2 regions of the Neobacillus sp. MER 74 genome follow, and region 1 is predicted to be linked to the other one. Evidence: riboswitches for the same ligand, from Rfam matches in the RefSeq annotation. Region 1 holds a riboswitch; the other holds the start of a gene.
The links. A riboswitch is a leader RNA that binds a small molecule or an ion and turns the genes downstream of it on or off. The one in region 1 is predicted to bind cyclic di-GMP.
Positions count from the first base shown of each region.

Region 2: linked by a shared signal. The riboswitch ahead of M3610_RS07165 (anti-repressor SinI family protein) and the one ahead of M3610_RS24940 (DUF3789 domain-containing protein) in region 1 are both predicted to bind cyclic di-GMP.

Region 1 is NZ_JAMAUV010000029.1:34,174-42,165, forward strand. It holds partial or broken gene M3610_RS24905 (MFS transporter) at 1-844, opposite strand, end outside; gene M3610_RS24910 (aldehyde dehydrogenase) at 874-2,355, opposite strand; gene dapA (4-hydroxy-tetrahydrodipicolinate synthase) at 2,372-3,238, opposite strand; gene M3610_RS24920 (helix-turn-helix domain-containing protein) at 3,633-4,184, shown strand; gene M3610_RS24925 (hypothetical protein) at 4,485-4,694, opposite strand; gene M3610_RS24935 (LCP family protein) at 4,990-5,967, shown strand; gene M3610_RS24940 (DUF3789 domain-containing protein) at 6,187-6,297, opposite strand; cyclic di-GMP riboswitch class I at 6,346-6,431, opposite strand; gene M3610_RS24945 (VanZ family protein) at 7,276-7,728, opposite strand.
Region 2 is NZ_JAMAUV010000003.1:96,774-104,765, forward strand. It holds gene M3610_RS07150 (alpha-mannosidase) at 1-388, opposite strand, end outside; gene mgrA (L-glyceraldehyde 3-phosphate reductase) at 601-1,593, opposite strand; gene M3610_RS07160 (lactonase family protein) at 1,749-2,810, shown strand; gene M3610_RS07165 (anti-repressor SinI family protein) at 2,910-3,059, opposite strand; cyclic di-GMP riboswitch class I at 3,088-3,171, opposite strand; gene M3610_RS07170 (VanZ family protein) at 3,713-4,192, shown strand; gene M3610_RS07175 (DUF421 domain-containing protein) at 4,229-4,933, shown strand; gene M3610_RS07180 (nucleotidyltransferase domain-containing protein) at 4,981-6,060, opposite strand; gene M3610_RS07185 (ABC transporter ATP-binding protein) at 6,080-7,888, opposite strand; gene M3610_RS07190 (signal peptidase I) at 7,908-7,992, opposite strand, start outside.

The DNA.
Region 1 (7,992 bases):
GTAATAAAATTTGTGTAGTATCTTTATGGACCACTAGTTTTAAATAACTAATGGAGAAAGTTACAACCATATAATATAAGATATTTTCTGCAAAACGAGCTCCAATACCAGCAATAATTGCTTTTTTATGGTATTTAAACACTTCTATAATTCCTAATTGTTGTTTTTCCAATTGAGCTTGTTTTTCTTGTGCCTCTTTGAAAATAGGGGCATCATCTACACTTTTACGAATCCAAAGACCAATTAGTACTACAACAGCAGAGAACCAAAATGCTACGCGCCAACCCCAGCCCATAAATTGCTCGGGACTTAAGTTTTTAGATAAAATTAAAAGGATAATTGTGGCTATTAAATTCCCCAATGGCACTCCTGCCTGCGGCCAACTTGCCCAATAACCACGTCTATCATTCGGGCTGTGCTCAGATACTAGAATAACAGCTCCTCCCCATTCTCCGCCAAAAGCAAAACCTTGAATTAAACGTAAAGAAACCAGTAAGATAGGTGCCCAATAACCAATACTATTGAATGTTGGAATACATCCCATTAAGAAGGTAGTAATTCCAACGATAATTAAACTAAGCTGTAATAATTTTTTACGCCCAATTTTATCGCCATAATGACCAAATACTAGTCCTCCGATTGGTCTGGCTAAAAAGCCCACTGCATAAAGAGCAAATGCAGCCAGGATGCCGTCTATAGCACTTCCGGTTTGTTGAAAAAATAATTCTCCAAAAACTAGCGCAGAAGCAGTACCATATAAGAAAAACTCATACCATTCTGCTATAGATCCAACCATAGATGCAGCGACAACTTTTTTTAACAACTTATTATCTGTTTTCACCATATTTCCGCCTCCTAATAGGTTAATTCAGATCAATTAACATACCAAATCACTTTTGTCTGAACATATTGTTCAAAAGCTTCTAAACCGTTGTCTTTGCCACCAAAGCCAGATTGTTTAAAACCGCCAAAGGGGGTGGTGATATCACCCTCACTAAAGCCATTCACAGAAACTGTCCCGGCTTTAATCGCACGTGCCACGCGCATCGTACGCTGTACATTTGAACTATAAAAAGAAGCAGCCAAACCGTAAGAGGTATTATTGGCAAGGGCAATGGCTTCTTCTTCGGTTTTGAAAGTGCTAACCGCTAAAATAGGACCAAAGACTTCGTTCTGGAACAGGGTCATGTTGGCGGTCACATTGTCAAAAATAGTGGGTTCAATGTACCAGCCGCTTCCCACATCACTGTGAATTTTGCCGCCAGTAACTAGTCGGCCACCTTCTTGAGGCGTGATTTCCAAGAATGATTTCACTTTCATAAAGTGTGCTTCTTCAACCATTGGGCCGATAGCAACCGACTCATCCATGGGGTTACCCACTTTCCAGCTTGTTAAGCCGGATATTAATTTTTCCAATAAGTTATCTTTAATGGATTCATGCACGATTAAACGTGAACCGCAGCTGCAGTTTTCACTCATGTTCCAGAAGGCGGCAGATAGAATATGCGGAACAGCCGCATCCAATTCAGCGTCTTCAAACACCACTTGTGGGCTTTTGCCACCACACTCTAAGACAATTTCTTTGAGGTTACTTTCTGCTGAGTACTTCAAAAAATACCTGCCCACTTCAGTTGAACCCGTGAATGAGACAATGTCCACATCCATGTGCCGGCCCAATGGTTCGCCTACTTTCTCGCCCAAACCACACACTAAGCTTAAAGCGCCTTTAGGCACGCCAGCTTCATAAGCTAGTTCAATCATGCGGAAAGCGCTAAGTGAAGTTAATTCAGCAGGTTTCACAATCACAGAATTTCCTGTGGCTAAAGCGGGGGCCACTTTCCATGCAAACATTTGAGCAGGGAAGTTCCAAGGTAACACTGCACCGACCACGCCGATGGGTTCAGTGACAATCAAACCCAAAGCATCGTTACCCGTAGGTGCGACTTTGCCAAAGAGTTTATCAATGGCTTCGGCATACCAATAAAATGTATCGATGGTTGCCGGCATGTCGGTATTCAAACATTCGGTAATAGGTTTACCAGCATCCACACAATCCAAGGCGGCCAATTCTTCGCTGTGATCTTCAAGCAATTGTGCCCAGCGAATCATCACTTTTTTACGCTCACTGGGGGATAATTGGCTCCAAATACCTGCTTCAAATGTGTCTCTAGCTACCTTAACAGCAGCATCAACATCCCGTGCATCACCATCTGCAATGTAGCCAATTAAACTGTTGTCGATGGGGGTGCGGTTTTCTAACTTTCCAGCTGTGCTTGTAAAACCATCAATTAGGTTGCCTGCCCAAAGTTTGCCTTCTTTGGCGAGGGCAAAGACTTGTTCTTTTTTTACGGCCATTTGTCTCTCCTCCAGATTATTTTTTAAAGAAAGCAAGGAATTCTGCTTTTTCTTCTTCTGATAAATCAGCTAAAGGAAGGCGTACCGAACCAACTTCGATTTCACCTTTGAGACAGCCTAGTTTGGCTTTTTGGTTGTAGTTGCCGGACTCCATTGAGTAAATAGCAGGGTAGATATTTCGCATGATTTGTCGCGCTGTGTCCCAGTCACCAGCTTGCGCTGCATCGAACAGGGCGACTTGCTCTTCTGGGAACACATTACCTGCACCAGCAATCCAGCTTTTCGCACCCCAAAAGAAAAAATCCACAGGTTGATCATCACAACCACAAATCACCTCAAAATTCTCAAATGGGGTTTGCAGCAAGCGTAAAGCGCGGCTAAAGTCTCCACTGCTTTCTTTAATCGCAACAATATTTGGATTTTTTGCCAAATGCACCACCGTGTCGTATTCAATTTCAATGCCAATGCGAGCAGGAAAGTTGTACATGATAATGGGTAAATCAGTTGCCGCTGCCACAGTTTCGTAATGGGCAATCACACCAGTTTGGTCAGGAAGGCTGTAAGGAGTAGGTGCTAACATTAAGCCTTCATAGCCCAATTCTTTGGCTTGTTTGGCACGGTTAACCGCTCCTTCGGTTGATAAATCATTGATACCGGCAATCAAAGTTACCCGACCTTTGGCGACCTCTGCCACGGTTTTTAGAGCGCTTTCACGTTCTGCCTCGTTTAAGGCGTAATATTCACCAGTGGTTCCACACGCCACCAAGCCTGTTACGCCTTTTTCTATAAAGGCTTTAGTCAATTGTTTTAAGTTTTCTACATCCAAGCTTTTATCGCTTTTAAAAGGGGTAACTAAAGGTACCAAAATGCCATGAAAATTCATCTTCATTCTCCTCGTATACAATTTTATTTAGTAATAGATTACTTGATAAAATCTAAAATTGAAGTACCACTTCAATTATTTATGATAATAGCACGCTTAATATTCTCTGTAAATACAATTTTTTGAATATTTTTAAAAAAAATCTCCCATTCTAAATTTAACATTACAGTGTCACTTTAATTTTTCAATTTTAATAGTTCATTATTTGTGGCTTTTGTGTTATCCTATCGATGCGTACTCCTTTTAATTAGGGATTTGGATAGGAATACCAAACCTAATTATAAGGAGTTTTATAATATTTTTGTTGTCCTGAAATTAACAAATTGACCATTAAAATACATTTATTTCAGTTGAAAAATATCTTAACAAATGTCAGTAAAGGAAGTGGGAAAAAGTGAACGATATTGGAGTAAAAATAAAGAGTTTACGAAAAGAGCGAAAGTTAACCTTAAAACAAATAGCAGATCATACTAATCTTTCAATTAGCTTTTTATCTCAAGTGGAGCGTTCAAAGTCATCCATAACGCTTGAATCATTGAAAAAAGTTTCTGAAGCACTTGGAGTCAATCCAAGCTACTTCTTTTCAGAATCTGATAGGAATAGGAAAGCAGAAACAACTGTTATGAGAAACGTAATTAGTATAACTAACACCCTTCAGAACCCTTTTTTTTACAAGGATTTATCAGGTAACATTGAAAATCCACTATTTAATCCTATATTAGTTATGCTTAATCCAGGCGCTAATAGTGAAGAATCTTATTCACATTCGGGGCAAGAATTTCTTTACGTTCTAGAAGGGAAACTTACAATCCTTTTTGACAAAGAGGAACATGAATTGAATCCATTTGACTGTATTTTCCTAGACTCAACAACCCCCCACAATTGGGTTAATAAAACAGATTCGATTGTAAAACTTCTTTGCATTTCAAGTGTTCCTGGTGAGTAGGGCGTCATGTAGGTGCACTTGTCATCATCCACCCCTCCCCCCTCTGAATTTGGAGATAGGTTCCTTTTCCAAAATTGGAAGGGGAGCTTTCTTCATTAGAGAAAGTATGAAAGGCACTTTTTGTTTTCTTAAAAGGTTTGTACTTGGCAATTCAAAAATGCTCTTATTGAGTTAGGTGTGGGTCTGACCCCACTGGCCTAATAAGTAAAGGTACCTTTGTATGGTTTCTAGTTTTTCAAGTCAGCTTGGGTAACAACAGGTATCCTTTTCTTCTATTTTCATCCCCTGAAAATCAAGAGTTCATTCAACGCCCGCTGGATACCCGGAAGAAAATGAGAGCAACGGGCCTTTATCCCGACGCAAGTAGCTGAAAGCCCAAAGAATCAAGGTCCAAGGATAAGTATTCCGGTTGCTTGACCATTTTGCCTCAACAGGATTTATCCTTACCTCTGCCAGCACAAGATAACCTTCAAGACCTTTCAAACCAATATTTAAGGCTTTCGCGGTCATATAAAATACCTCCTGCTATTCTTCATCAATCTTTAATTAGTTCACTTGGTATAGGCACTTTCTGAGGAAGTTAAAGTGAATGAGTGCACGTACGAAAGGGCAGATAACTGGTGCCGAAATACAGGAACAGTTGTACGATATGGCGGTACTAAGTATTGTATATCTAGTAAACTATTGGAAGCACTGACACTTCCAATAATTTATATTGAATCCAATATCCAAAAACAGTAAAATATTTTCATGACTATAAACCTAGTTAATTTAGAGGAAACTCTCTACCAATATCGGAGGAAATATGAAAAAAAAAGGTAAAAATAAATGGAAAATAGTAGGCTTTAGCCTTTTGGGTATCCTATTACTCGTTATCGCAGGCGTAGTGTACGGATATTATCAATTACAACCAAGTAATCATTTTACATCAGTTCCGGTTGTAAGTTCTGGGAATAATGAACAGCAGGTAAATAAAAGTGTAGATATAAAAGAACCTGTATTTAATTTGTTATTAATTGGTTCCGATGAAAGAAAAGGTCAAAATATAGGGCATTCGGATTCAATGATGCTTGTCCATGTTGATTTAACGAAGCATGAATATGATGCAATAAGCATTCCCCGTGATACCCGTGTTCATTTAGATGGCTATGGATATACTAAAATTACGAGTGTCCAATATATTATGCAGGCAACAAAAGGGGCCAAAAAAGGGGTAGAAGCTGCTGTCAAAGCAGTTGGAGAATTAACCGGTGTTCCAATCAATTATTACGTAGAAACCAATTATGGCGGCTTTCAAGCGATGGTTGATGCGGTTGGTGGGATTGATATGAATGTCCCATTTGATGTCAAATTAACACATCCTTGGTATGGTGAAAATAAAAATAAAGTAATAAGTACTGGGATACATGCTTTTGATGGAAAAATGGTCGCTGAGGTTGTCCACGAACGCTATTCTCTAAAAAATGGAGAATATGGTCGTCAAAAACTCCAAGAGGAAGCATTAAAAGGAATTGCTAAGAAAGCACTTAGTCCAAGTAATATCAATAATTTGCCGTCACTTGTAAAATCCATTCCTGATTTTGTGATAGCAAGCAATATGTCAACTTCCGATATGTTAAGTCTTGGACTCGCAGCAAAAGACTTTGAACCGAATACTCAATTGGAATATCATCAGATTCCTGGTGTTGGAAAAAGAATGTATGATGACATTTTAAAGGCTAATAACTATCAACTGGTAATTGATCAGGATAAAATAAAAGATCTAATATCCACTCATTTTTAATATACTATTTAAAAATTTTACACAAAGCTATAAAGGAAAAAACGAAGGAGAACTGATATCAGTTCTCCTTCATTTTTTCCTTTTAATGTGTAATAGTTCAGTATTTAGTAGATGTTATTGTAACAAAATTTATCACTTTAACTGACCGACATATGTTAATACATCTAAATTAGAGATTTCGCTTACCCTAAGTTGAGATTGTTTGGAAAACGCTTTCAATTATTGTTGTGATTCAAGGAGTCGGTCTCCCCGTTTAGCTGCAACCATAAGACTCATTACTGTAAGCATAGAGAACGATCCAACAAATAAACCTGCAATAAAGATAACCATAGTGTAACCTCCCAGAGTATATTCATAATCCGTAGTAAGGTGATCATATTCGGTAGCTGGCTGGCATAGTTGTAAAAACCTTAGCCCCTTTAGTTTTGCGCCTCCACTTTTCAATGGGTTTGCCCTTTCGTACGAACTATGTGCTTATATTGATAGTATACCAATTGTTTCTAGTAATAAATAGACCTATTAACCTATTTATATGTTAATAATGTGACAAAAACCCAGCCTTCCAATTCCTATTCCTGTTCGACATGATCAAGAATAATTTGTAGCTAATCATCGAACGATTTAGATATAACCGTTCACCCACACATGGTTAAATAGTGGTAAGCAACCTGTTTCGAAGTGGAGTGATAACATGGCAGAAAAAGAAGATGGGAAAAATTTTGGTAAGGGCTGCCTTTGGGGGATCCTTTTATCAATTCCTTTATGGGCAATCGTCTATTTTATACTACGTAAAATTTTTCACTAAAGGAATGCAGTGTCTTATTTATGATAAATACTAATTTGATTAATAGGTTTTGCCTTCCCTATGGGAAAGTTTATCAAATACATTTGTCGAAATATTTTGTCTATTATTTGCATATTTCTACTTTATTATCCATCCTTATTTGGGTAACATATAGAAAAGAAAGACCGAAAGCGTTTACATATACTAAAAAACAGAACCGTGCATCACCAGATTTATCTACAACTAACAATAGGAGTGGATTTCATGGACAAGCAAGGGAATCTTTTATTAGGATTATTGTGGGGAACGTCTTTAAGTGTTCCATTATGGTTTGCGTTTTTCGGTTGGATTAAATTAGTTATTAATTTGCTTTTGTGATAATATCTAAAATGCTATATAATCAATTAATAGTTTCCACTATGCCTTGCTTATTTAAATCGTTAAGATCCTAATGATATCAAAAGGACCTTAAGGATTTTTTATTTTCTATACATTTTAATAAAAAATATATGCAAATGCTAATTTTAAAATCCTATCATCTTATTTCTTTTTTGACGAATAATGAAATAAACCATTAATAAAGTGATTAATGCTCCAGCTGAATCAAATAATACGTCCCTCAACGAGGCTACTCTACCTGGCATAAAGGATTGATGGTATTCATCTGTTATGGCATAAATAAAGGTTAATAACCAAGAGACTATATAAGAGTATCGATAAATTTCAAAAAATTTAAACAATAATAGAGCAAGTATGCCGAATACAGTAACATGCGTAGCCTTCCGTACAATAAGGTTAAGCACATTAATATCTTCATTGTCACCAACTGGTGTGTTAATAGTTTTATGTTCTTTCACCACTACTGTTTGAATAGCTTCGGAAGTCTTTTCTCCAGTAAAATAAGGAAGTTGTGTGAAGCAAAAGATTAAAGACATCCATAGAATCGCTGCTAGTATCCACCATCTTCTAACATTCATAGCTAAACCTCCCTTCCTATTAACAAATATTCCCCTTACTCTTAATTCAGTAGGCAAGGGGGGCATCACTGAATTTTCTCCCTTTGAATGGGAAGAACATAAACTTACCAAGAGGAACATCAACCATTTAGAGTGCAATTATAGAATGGATAGAGAATAGCGATAATAATTATAGTGAAAAAAATAAAATGGTATCGCCATTGTACTAAAAAGATGATGTTTGTATATAAAGTTGATGGAGTTGTGATTCTCTTTCCAGGATGA
Region 2 (7,992 bases), on a different contig from region 1:
TACCATTATGACCAAAGCTGTCAACATTGTAGCCAACCTTTGCTGTCACGCCGAACTTTTCTTTAAAATAATTTTGACCAATCAATCCTTGGCGGACAAATGATTCGCCACTTGGAATATTGCAATCGGGCTGTATCCACCACCCCCCACAAATAACCCATCTGCCTTCTTGTATTCTTTCCTTGATTTCTTCAAACATCTTCGAATCGTTTTTTTCAATCCATTCATAATAAGCCGCAGAACTGGACGTGAATATAAAATTCTCATATTCTTTTAAACGATCTAATGCAGACCGAAAAGTTGCTTTCACTTCTTGAAAGCCTTCCTGCCAGCGCCAAAGCCAAACCGGATCAAGGTGTGCATTTCCAATCATAAACATATTCTTCATGTAGATTTTCCTCCTGATTGATTGATAATCCTAGTTAGATTACTATTCTTTTCAGTTTTAACTGCCTCTAGTAATCGTAAAAATACCGCTTTCATAAATATTGTTTACGATTGGAATTATTATAGCATCTTAACATTAGTTTGTGTATTCGATAAACTAAGCAAGTGAGTTTAGCACCTAAAAAAAGGATGAGCAATAGCCCATCCATCTTCTTAGTCATTAAGAATATCCTCTATCCTTGCTAATTCTTCCTCTGAAAAATCAAGGTTATTTAATGCAGCAACGTTTTCCTCAATTTGACTCACTCTGCTTGCTCCTATTAAGACAGAAGTAACTTTTTCTCCGCGTAAAACCCAAGCAAGAGCCATTTGTGAAAGACTCTGACCACGCTCTGTTGCAATTTCGTTTAATTTTTGAACACGATTCAATACTTCTGAAGTTACATGCTCCCCACGTAAGAACCCTGTAGAGCTTGCTGCACGAGAATCGGCTGGAATCCCTTTTAGGTATTTATTTGTTAATAAACCTTGCGCTAACGGACTAAAAGCGATTGAACCTACCCCGTTTTCCTGAAGCACATCCTGTAAGCCATCCTCTATCCAGCGGTTAAACATCGAATACTTTGGCTGATGGATTAACAAAGGTGTTCCTAACTGATTTAAGATTTTGATAGCTTCTGACGCTTGTTCAGCACTATAGTTAGAGATTCCAACATATAACGCCTTGCCTTGACGAACAATAGAATCTAATGCCCCCATGGTTTCCTCAAGTGGTGTATTGGGATCTGGACGGTGTGAATAAAAAATATCAACATAATCAAGTCCCATTTGTTTTAGACTTTGATCTAGACTAGATATCAAGTATTTTCTTGAGCCCCAATCCCCGTATGGACCCGGCCACATCGTATAGCCCGCTTTTGAAGATATGATCATTTCATCACGGTATGGAGCAAAGTCTGTTTTTAAGATTCTACCAAACATTTCTTCAGCCGAACCTGGCGGCGGACCATAATTGTTGGCCAAATCAAAATGGGTAATCCCTAAATCAAACGCTCTTTTCAGCATTGCCTGTCCATTTTCATATGTATCCACACCGCCAAAGTTGTGCCAAAGTCCAAGTGAAACGGCCGGTAGTAATAACCCTGAACGGCCACTCCGATTATACTTCATTGATTCATAACGATTTTCTGCAGCTTGGTAAACCATGTGGGGTACCCTCATTTCTATTCGCTTTTTGATAAAACTAACACCCAAACTATACCATATCAAATTAATTTTCAGTTAATTCAGGTTCTATATTTGAGTAATAAATAAAATTTCTGCTAAAATAAACAGACTACATTTTTCGAGGAGCCAAAAAAATGACAAACAACCAAACATTTATCGGTTATATTGGAACATACACCAAGGGCGGCAGCGAAGGAATCTATACGTTTAAACTAAATACGGATAAGAAAAGAATCGAAGATATTCAAGTTGCAGCTGCACAGTTAGAGAATCCAACTTATGTCACGATCAGTAAGGACAATCGATACCTCTATTCTGTGGCTAAAGAAGGAGAAAATGGAGGCGTAGTTGCTTATTCCATAAACAGGGAAGGCGGTTTAACCGAGCTCAATCGTCAGTTACTTCAGGGCTCATCGCCTTGTCATGTGAGTGTTGACAGTAACAACCGTTATGCATTCAGTGCTAATTATCATAAAGGATCGGTAGAATCTTATTTAATTAACCAGGAAGATGGAACGATTCAACCAGCTGCATCGGTTATAAAACACGAAGGTTCTGGTCCAGACCCAAGACAAGAGAAACCGCATACCCATTATGCCGGCATCACCCCTGATGAGAATTATCTAGCAGTGGTTGAATTGGGTATTGATGCTTTAATTACTTATGCAGTCAACAGTGATGGGACACTTTCAAAAGCGCACTTTCTTCCATTAAAGGCTGGAAGCGGACCAAGACATTTAGTTTTCCATCCAAACCAAAAATTTGCATATATCATGACAGAGTTTAGTTCGGAAGTGATTGTTTTATCCTATCATTCGGAAAATGGTCGTTTTACAGAGAAACAATATATTTCTACGCTTCCTGAAGATTTCACCGAGAATAATCAAGGAAGCGCCATTCATATTTCATCTGATGGACAGTTTGTTTACGCGGGTAATCGTGGCCATAACAGTATTGCTGTTTTCCGTGTAGACCAAGAAACGGGAGAGCTTAGCTTTGTTGATCGCACCTCCACTGAAGGGGATTGGCCGAGAGATTTTATGTTCGACCCAACAGAGAAATTCATTGTGGCGTCGAACCAAGAGTCCAGTAACCTCGTCTTGTTTTCGCGTGATGAAAACACAGGAAAACTTGCATTGATTCAGGCTGATATCGAGGTTCCGTATCCGGTTTGTGTGAAGTTTTTAAATTATTAAAATTAAAAAAACAGCTTAACAAATTGCTCATTAATTTGTTAAGCTGTTTTTTTAATCAATTGAATATTGCGAAAATTAAACACCAAATTACCCCTCTTATTAATTATATTCCGGTTCAATAGTCTTTAATCCAAGGGAGCGATTTAGGAAATCCCTAATTTCATCAATAGAGAGTCCTATCTTTTTAGCTTCATTAATAAGATCTAACCATTCTGTATCAATATCTTGTTCAACGGTTAATGCAGACAAAATTAACCCTCCTAAAATGATTACTATTTTAGGTAACTCAGCCATCCTAGTTAAAAACCTTAGACCTGTAGCTTTGCGTCCCAATCTTTCGAAAGGTTTGCCTTTGTCATTCATAGTATTAAAGTATTATAGAATAAACTAATAGTACTATAGTCTTGATGGAAACTAAATGAAAATATTTCCAAAAAAATCGACAGGATTTCGACAAAAATTATATAAACCAATTAATCGTAGTTTAGAAGTTTTAAAACACATTTCTCACATGTTACCTGACCTATTTCAATAAATTTAATTTTTTTAAGGGTCTTCCTATTAATAATCCGTTCCTTGTTAAAGACTATACCGCATGCACAATGATAGGAATCCTTCACAATGTGAATCTTGTTTCTTTCTTTTATTAGTGGATATATCATGATTCCCCTTCTTTTCTAATTATTAGTTCCTAAAAAAGAACTTCTATTGTTCATTATAAAGAAATTGTAGAATTTTGTAAACGGAGAGGAGTTAATTTTACCCAGTGAAATTTCATTTACCTATAATACGAAAGTGGTAGATTATTGGATTATTTTAATGTGAATATCCCGGTTTGTTCTTTAAAAGGAACAATGGTAAAATGTAGATTAAGAAATAATAGTTAGTTAGGAGCAAGTATTTTGGATCATCAACCAATACAAGGTAGCTGTAGAATCGATAAGAAAAGAAAGACACAGAAACGATTTCTTTTCATAAAAGTTCTATTGATTATTTTATGGGGCCTATTTTTGTTGATTAATACCTGGACTGAGAGTATAGAGCGACTAATATATTTACATTCTTTTGGATTAAAGTGGGTTTCAAATCCTGATTTTTTGTCTTTTTTTTATTTTAATGATTTAACTTTGATTCATCCTGAATTTATTAAAATTAAATTAGGACATTTTGTTGGTTTTGCGATCATGGATTTTCTTCTCTTCAATCTAATAAGAAGTCACAAATATTCTATTGGCATATCCATTATTTTTGCGTTTTTTACAGAATTCCTGCAATTGTTTTTTGGTAGAGATGGACGGTTTTACGATTTAGTTATTGACTCATTCGGTATTGTATCGGTATTTTTTATATTAAAATTGCTTAATCGTGACAATAATAAGTAGGACGATTATTGTTAAGGGAGTGACTATTTGCCTTCAATGGATTTTTTGCAAGCTCAGGAAACTCTTAATTTCATGGAGTGGATTTTAAGAGCTGTAATTGGATTCTTCTTTATGCTCATTGTTGCTAAACTAATAGGACAGCGCGCGATTTCTCAATTAAGATTACTTGATTTCGTTATCGCCTTAGTTGTTGGTAATATTATTGCCCATCCATTATCAGATGAGCACCTTGGAATGAAGGGTGCAATGACTACAACCATCGTATTGGTGGTTCTGTATACCTTTGGTTTATTTATCAGTTTAAAATTAACCCGCATAGGAAAGTTTCTAGACCCCGATCCATTTCCTCTTATTAAAGAAGGAGAAATTCTTTATAAAGGGTTAAAGAAAGCAAGAATTTCAATTGATTATTTATTAGCAGAGTTGAGAAAAGAAAAAATTGAGGATGTAAAAAAAGTAGCGTTAGCATTATGGGAATCAGATGGGAAACTTTCCATTTTCTTAGATCCGCAGTATGAGGCGATTACGCCATCCACCTACCAGATGACAACGAAGCCTTTTGATTTCCCACAGACCGTTATAAGAGAAGGCAAGATTGTTCATCATACACTAGAAGAAAAAAACAAGGATGAAGGGTGGCTTGTTGATACCCTTATTCAAACACATCAAACAGGGATTAAGAATGTTTTGTTAGCCACAATTGATGGGGAAAACAATTTGAGGGTATTCTTTTATAAATAATTGCATATGAAAGAAACATAAGCCATCTGGTTAGGTTAGATGGCTTATTAATGTGGCAATACGGCATTTAATAGACTAGTAAGTCTCTTCTTATACAACAAGAGGTACATTTTCTTCCCTTGTGACTGCTCATCTATTTGTGAAGATACTTCATATTTTGATGGCCAAAGCCAGTTTCCGATTTCAATCAATGTATGTTTGACTGTATCATAGCTAAAAAATTGATAATTGAGGAAATCCCAGTACTGCCTAAAACCCTTTACAGATTGGTATTCCCAAAGAGTATTCACTTGATATGGGAACTTCTTGATTTCGTCTAAGTGTGGAAATTGCTGATAAACGATGGATAAGGTCCTGATGTTCCGCTTTAAGGTTTGGTGAGATTCCGCGAGCTGTATGAAATGGTCAAAATCAATCTCCTTCCTCTCCTTGTCAATGACTTGAATAATATCCATAAAATATTTCATTGAGTCTAAATTATGGCGCCAGCCGTGAAGGCAAATCATATAAAAGGTATGAAGTGGGGAAAGTTCTTTAATATACCCGGATTGGCTCACGGGTACCGACTGCTCCCAAAGATCATTTATATTAAACCTCGAGGTACTTCTTTTCACCAAATCCCAATGTAATTCCACCACTAGCGGCGTGGGCGAACCAGGTAATTTCTTGCTAAAACTACAATGAAAATGACCAGGTATGAACTCTTCTTCAACCGTAAAACCTAATGATTTAACAGATTCAATGGCGATAGTAAGATCCTGAATTCTGACTAATAAATCAATATCAGAGGTAGCCCTTGCCCCAATATGCCCAAAATACTTCTCAGCAAAATAAACTCCTTTAAGAGTAATTACATCTATCTTCTTCTCCTGAAAAGCTCTTAATAATTGATCGGTTTGATTTTTAATAAAAAGGTTTTGATACAATCCTTTATTATATTCTTCTTTAAGATGAAATTGAAAAAACGCAGGCGTTTGCTCGAGCCTCCCCTGCTGTTTTAATAAAAAATAAACTTGGGAGGCAATACCATCATTTTTAATATCCTGAAGAACTTGATGATACAGCTCCTCATCCTGAGGCAGTGATTTCTTATTATCATATAAAAATCTCACGAACTCTAGACTCACCGGCCTCATCTCCCATTTATTAGTTTGAAACTAAAGACAAAGGTGTTTCTTTTTTAGAACTATACGATGTTTCATTGAGTTTTCGATATAAACCTTTTTGTCCCATTAACTCCTCATGTGTTCCCTGTTGAACGATTTTTCCCTTATTCATCACCATGATTACATCAGCGTTTTGGATTGTCGACAAGCGATGGGCGATAATAATTGTCGTTCTGCCTTTCATCAATTCATCTAGTGCTTCTTTGACGTAATATTCTGTTTCACCATCTAAAGCTGAAGTTGCTTCATCTAGTAATAAAATCGGCGAATCTTTTAAAATAGCTCGGGCAATAGCGATTCTTTGTTTTTGGCCACCAGATAATTTAACCCCGTTTTCACCAATATGGGTTTCGTATCCGTTAGGAAGGGAGAGAATGAAGTCATGAATCTCAGCATTGATTGTAGCTTCTACCATTTCTTTCTCCGTTACATTGGGACGGGCAATCAAAAGGTTATCTCGAACGGTTCCAGCAAATAAGAAAGTTTCTTGTGGGACGTGGGCAATCGAACTTCTTAACTCTGAAGCGGAAAACTCTTTTATGGATTTACCAGCAATCTGAATTTTGCCTGCTTGCGGCTTATAAAACCCCTGTAATAGATTAAACAGGGTACTCTTTCCCGCTCCACTCGGACCAACTAACGCCACCACTTTCCCAGCAGGGATCTCTAAATGAAATTGTTCCAACACATTTTTATTTTCCATATAACCAAAGCTCACGTTATGAAACCGAATCGAATCGACTTGGTTCATGGTGGGCTCAAACGAAGGTAAATCTTGTAGATCAGCTGATGTTTCAAGAACATTTAACACCCTTTCAAGTGCGGCAACAGACCGTTGAAAGCCTGCCCATAAACTAGCCATTCCCGTGATTGGATAAAATAAGTGCCCAACTAAGTTTAGAAATGTTAACAATGCTCCAACGGAAAGCATTCCTTCGGAGACAAAAAGGGCTCCGACAGACAGGTTAATCATAAAAGTAATCGAACTTAAAATTTGACCGCCCGAATTATACCAGCTTTGAAGTTTGCCATTTTCAAGCTCTAATTGAAATAATTCCTTATTTTGTCTGACGTACTTTTTATACTGCAGTTTCTCAAGTGTAAAGGAACGAATAACGGTAAAGCCATGAAAAGTCTCATTTAGGAGGCTATTAATATTTCCTACCAACCGGTGGATCAATCTACCATTTTTCCGAAGTAACAAGCCGAATACAACACCAGATAATGCCGTGATTGGGGCGATGATAAGACTTACTAAACACAGTGTCAAATTAATATTTACCAAATAAACAAATACGACAATATAAATTATTGGCAGCCTAACTAGACTGATAAGATTACTGCCAATCACTCCATCAACACCATGGATATCATTAGAAAAATGGGACATTAATTCACCGGAGCGAATATTGGATGTTTCTGAAGCAGGCAGTCTTAGGACATGGTGAAAAAAATGGTTCTTAATATCCATTTTCACCCCATTCGTCGCAAACAAATTAGCGTAAGTATAACAAACACTTGAGACAATACTCAATATAATAAGTAATCCGCCATAGGGTATGAAGGATAAAATCTGTTGATACCCACCATGAATAGCTGCATCAGTAATCTGACCATAGTACCTTGCAAAAGCGATCGTTAAGTAAATATCCAACCCTAATAATAGAAGAATAACAAGATAGGCCTTCCAACGTTTCATGATAAAGGGCAAAACAAAGGAAAAAGCCCTGCGCATATCTTTCATGGTAAAATATTGTTTAATTAAAGAATCTATCCGTTCCTTCATCATATGGACACTCCAGATTTTATTAGAATTGTAATTTGAGTTTTTTATTTAAATATTTTCTAAGCATGCCTGATAGAAAAGGAAATGTAAGAATCATTTTTCCCCAA